2 regions of the Amycolatopsis plumensis genome follow, and region 1 is predicted to be linked to the other one. Evidence: riboswitches for the same ligand, from Rfam matches in the RefSeq annotation. Region 1 holds a riboswitch; the other holds the start of a gene.
The links. Region 1 has a riboswitch for S-adenosylmethionine ahead of ACFPLC_RS07415 (methionine ABC transporter ATP-binding protein). Riboswitches for the same ligand answer to the same signal wherever they lie in the genome.
Positions count from the first base shown of each region.

Region 2: linked by a shared signal. The riboswitch ahead of thrC (threonine synthase) and the one ahead of ACFPLC_RS07415 (methionine ABC transporter ATP-binding protein) in region 1 are both predicted to bind S-adenosylmethionine.

Region 1 is NZ_JBHSJY010000001.1:1,637,579-1,639,751, reverse strand. Features, by position in the region: gene rsmA (16S rRNA (adenine(1518)-N(6)/adenine(1519)-N(6))-dimethyltransferase RsmA) at 1-694, shown strand, start outside; SAM riboswitch class I at 820-910, shown strand; gene ACFPLC_RS07415 (methionine ABC transporter ATP-binding protein) at 1,120-2,133, shown strand.
Region 2 is NZ_JBHSJY010000001.1:187,052-189,224, forward strand. Features, by position in the region: gene holA (DNA polymerase III subunit delta) at 1-878, opposite strand, end outside; SAM riboswitch class I at 1,027-1,160, shown strand; gene thrC (threonine synthase) at 1,174-2,173, shown strand, end outside.

The DNA of each region.
Region 1 (2,173 bases):
CGACGTCGTCCTCGAGGTCGGGCCCGGGCTCGGGTCGCTGACGCTCGGGCTGCTCGCCACCGGGGCGCGGGTCGTCGCCGTCGAGATCGATCCCAAGCTCGCCGGACGGCTGCCCCGGACCGTCGCCGAACGGGGCCCGGAAGCCGCGGGAAACCTCACCGTCGTCGGGGCCGACGCCCTGCGCGTCACCCGGGACGAACTGGGCGAGCCGACCGCTCTGGTCGCCAACCTGCCCTACAACGTCGCCGTGCCCGTCGTGCTGCACCTGCTGGCCGAGGTGCCCTCGCTGAAGACCGGGCTCGTCATGGTGCAGACCGAGGTCGCCGACCGGATGGCCGCCGCCCCCGGCAGCCGGATCTACGGCGTGCCGAGCGTCAAGCTCGCCTGGTACGGCCCCGCACGCAAGGTCGCCGCCGTGCCACGCTCGGTGTTCTGGCCGGTGCCGAACGTCGATTCCGCGCTCGTCGCCTTCGAACGTGCCGGCTCGACGGCGTCCGAAGACCGGGACGTCCTCTTCGGCCTGGTGGACGCCGCCTTCTCACAACGCAGGAAGACGCTCCGGGCCGCGCTCGCGGGCTGGGCGGGCTCGGCCGAGCGCGCCGGCGAGCTCCTGACGGCCGCCGGGATCGACCCCCGGACCCGCGGCGAGCAGCTGGACGTGCACGACTTCGCCCGGATCGCCGCCGCGCGTTAGCGATCCACTGTGGAAGCGTGAAAATACGCCCTTGCCGCCCGTAATCCCGTCATCCGGACACCGCCACTCGTGTGATCTGGGCCAACGGGCTTGCGTTCGCTCCTCGGGATCGGTTTTACTCAGTACGTCCATCCCGAGCGACTGAGAGACCTGGCTCGCCGAAGTCGCAGCAACCACCCTCCGCAGGGCAGGTGCTACCGCCAGGACCGATGGAGGCCGTTTTCGATGAAGAGGGTAGCCCGCCCCCTGCTCCTGACCAGGCGTCGCGTTGTCGACGAAGGCCGCCGCTCCGTGACCGCATGTCGACGCTCCCACTGAGCTTGTCGTAGCCGGTCCACCTCTTCTTCATGCACCGTCCTAACCGGACGGACTTCGCTTGCGGCCGGGCGTCCCCGCGCGGGTGCGCCCCGTTTTCTGGAGCCTTCGTGATCACCGTCGAAAACCTGTCCAAAACCTTTGCCACCAACGGAAATTCGGTCGTCGCCCTGCGGGACGTGAGCGTCGACGTCCAGGCCGGCTCGCTGTTCGGCGTGGTCGGTCCCGCCGGGTCCGGCAAGTCCGTCCTCGCCCGGTGCATCGCGCTGCAGGAGCGCCCCGACCGCGGTGTCGTCCGCCTCGACGGCCTCAACACCGGCACCCTCGACGGCCGCCGCCTCCGCGAAATCCGCCGTCAGCTCGGCGTCGTTTCGACGAAGCCGGAGCTGATCGCCGAGCGCACCATCGCCGGCAACATCGCTTCCCCGCTCGAGCAGCTCGGCGTCGACGGCCCGCAGCGCCGCAGCCGGGTCGGCTCGCTGCTCGACCTCGTCGGCCTGACCCAGCGCGCCGCGCAGCGTCCCGGCGAGCTGTCCGCCGGTCAGCTCCGCCGCGTGGCGGTCGCGAAGGCACTGGCGGCGGCCCCGGCCGTGCTGCTCGCCGACGACCCGACCGCCGGCGTCGACCCGGAGGAGGCCGGGGCGGTGCTCGCCGTCCTCGACCGGGCGCGCTCCGAGCTGGGCACCACGGTCGTCGTCACGACGCCGGACGCGGGCGTGGTCCGCCGGGTCTGCGACGACGTCGCGGTGCTGGAGGACGGCACGGTCGTCGAGCGCGGCACGGTGCTCGACCTGATCTCGAACCCGGCCAGCCGCACCGCGCAGGCCCTGCTGCCGGCCATCGAGACCACCCGCGCCCAGGTGGCGCGCTACGACCGCTCGGCCGACGTCGTGCTGGTCGGCTTCGCGTCGGTGGGCGCGCTGCTCCCGGAGGCCGCGGGCCGCTTCGACGTCGAGTTCGCCACCATCGGCGGCGGCCTGACCCGGATCGGCGACACCCCGGTGGGCCGGTTCCGCCTCGGCGTCCGCGGCGAGCGGGCCGACGCGGCGCTGGCGTGGGTCGCCGAGCGCGGCGGGCACGTCACGCACACCGCGCGCGGCCCGCAGGGTGTCGCGGCTGCCTGATCGCTGTCCCCGAACGCCCCGATGCGCAGGTCGCATCGGG
Region 2 (2,173 bases), 1.5 Mb from region 1:
ACGCGCATCGCCGTCGCGAGGCCGTCGGCGTTCCAGCCGCGGGACTGGCCCTGCGCCTTGCGGATCTTCCACGGCGGCATGCCCAGCTCGCCCGCCAGCTGGTTCGGGTTGCCCCGGCCCGCGCCGGAGACCCGGGCGATCGTGCGGACCGCGTCGGCCAGCGCATCGGCCACCAGGACGTGCGGGACACCCAGCTGCATCGCCCACCGCAGCGACTCCAGTGCCGCCGCGCGGTCGCCGCTGACCGCCTTCTCCGCGACCGCGAACCCGGTCACGTCGGCGCGGCCGCGGTGGTAGCGGCGGACCGCGTCGGCGTCGACGGCGCCGTCCGTGTCGGCGACCAGCTGCGTCGCCGCCGAAGAGAGTTCCCGCAGGTCGGAGCCCACGGCGTCGAGGAGGGCGGCGACGCCCGCCGGGTCGATCTTGCCGCCCACCCGGCGCACCTCGTGGCGCACGAACTGCTCCCGCTCGGCCGGCTTGGTCAGCTTCGGGCACTCGGTGACCTCGGCGCCGGCCTTCTTCAGCGCCGCGGGGAGCGTCTTGCCCGCCTTGCTGCGGCCGCCGCCGGTGTGCACGACGACGAGCACGACGCCGTCCGCCGGGTCCTTCAGGTAGGCCGCGACGGCGTCGGCCAGCTCCTGCGAGATGTCCTGCGCCGACTCGAGGACGATCACCCGGCCTTCGCTGAACAGCGACGGGCTGACCAGTTCGGCCAGCTCCGGAGCTGTGAGATCGGACACCCGGACCCGCGTCAGCTCCGCGGTCGGGTCCGTCGCGCGGGCGGCGGCGAGCGTCTCGCGGACGGCCCGCTCGATCAGCAGTTCTTCCTCCCCGAGCACCAGCTGCAGCGGGGCCGGGGCGGTGGCTTGCGCGGTCACCCCGGAATCCTCTCACTTGCGCTCTCGTGCGCCCGCTCCGGTGATGTCGTGCGGCCACCGTGGCACGGGCCGAGCGGGATGTCGTACGGTGTAGCCGAGGCAGCCCGCCCCGGACGATCCGGCGTGCGCGGCACCGACAACCGAATACCGCTCATCCAGAGGGGCAGAGGGAACGGCCCGACGAAGCCCCGGCAACCGGCGTACAGCCCGTCATCCCGCGATCGCGGGGTAGCTGACGACCACGGTGCCAATTCCGGCCCGCTTTGGCGGGGCAGATGAGGAAAGGAACCTCGCGATGACCGCAACCCTCGGCACGACCTCCACCACCAAGACCCCGGATCTCGGTCCCGCCGTCGAACTGGTGTCGAAGGAAGAGGGTCACCGGCAGCCGCTCGCTCCGGAATTCGTCTCCGCCGAAGACTTCTCGCCGCTCGAGGTCGCCTACGACTTCGGCCGCGTCCGCCGCGAAGACATCGAGGCCGGCCCCAAGAACATCTGGCGCTACAAGAAGCTCCTTCCCGTTCCGTCCAACGTCGAAGAGATCCCGAACACCGAGCCGGGCGCGACGCGGCTGGTCCGCGCCGACCGCCTCGCCAAGGAACTCGGCCTCAAGCGCGTGTGGGTCAAGGACGACACGGGCAACCCGACGCACTCGTTCAAGGACCGCGTCGTCGCCGTCGCGCTGGCCGCGGCCCGCGAGTTCGGGTTCGAGGTGCTCGCGTGTCCGTCGACCGGCAACCTGGCCAACGCGACGGCCGCCGCCGCGGCCCGCGCCGGCTGGCGGTCGGTCGTGCTGATCCCCAAGACCCTCGAGCGCGCCAAGATCCTCACCACCGCGGTGTACGACGGCGACCTCCTCGCCATCGACGGCAACTACGACGACGTCAACCGCCTCGCCACCGAACTCGCCGGCGAACACCCGAAGTGGGCGTTCGTCAACGTGAACGTCCGGCCGTACTACTCGGAGGGCTCGAAGACGCTGGCCTTCGAGGTCGCCGAGCAGCTCGGCTGGCGCATCCCGCCGCAGATCGTCGTCCCGATCGCCTCCGGTTCGCAGCTGACCAAGGTGGACAAGGGTTTCCGCGAACTGGGCCAGCTCGGTCTGGTGGACGCCAGCCCGTACAAGGTGTTCGGCGCGCAGGCCACGGGTTGCTCGCCGGTGTCGGCGGCGTTCCGCGAAGGCCACGACGTGGTCCAGCCGGTGAAGCCGGACACCATCGCCCGCTCCCTGGCAATCGGCAACCCGGCCGACGGCCCGTACGTGCTCGACATCGTCAACCGCACCGGCGGCGCGA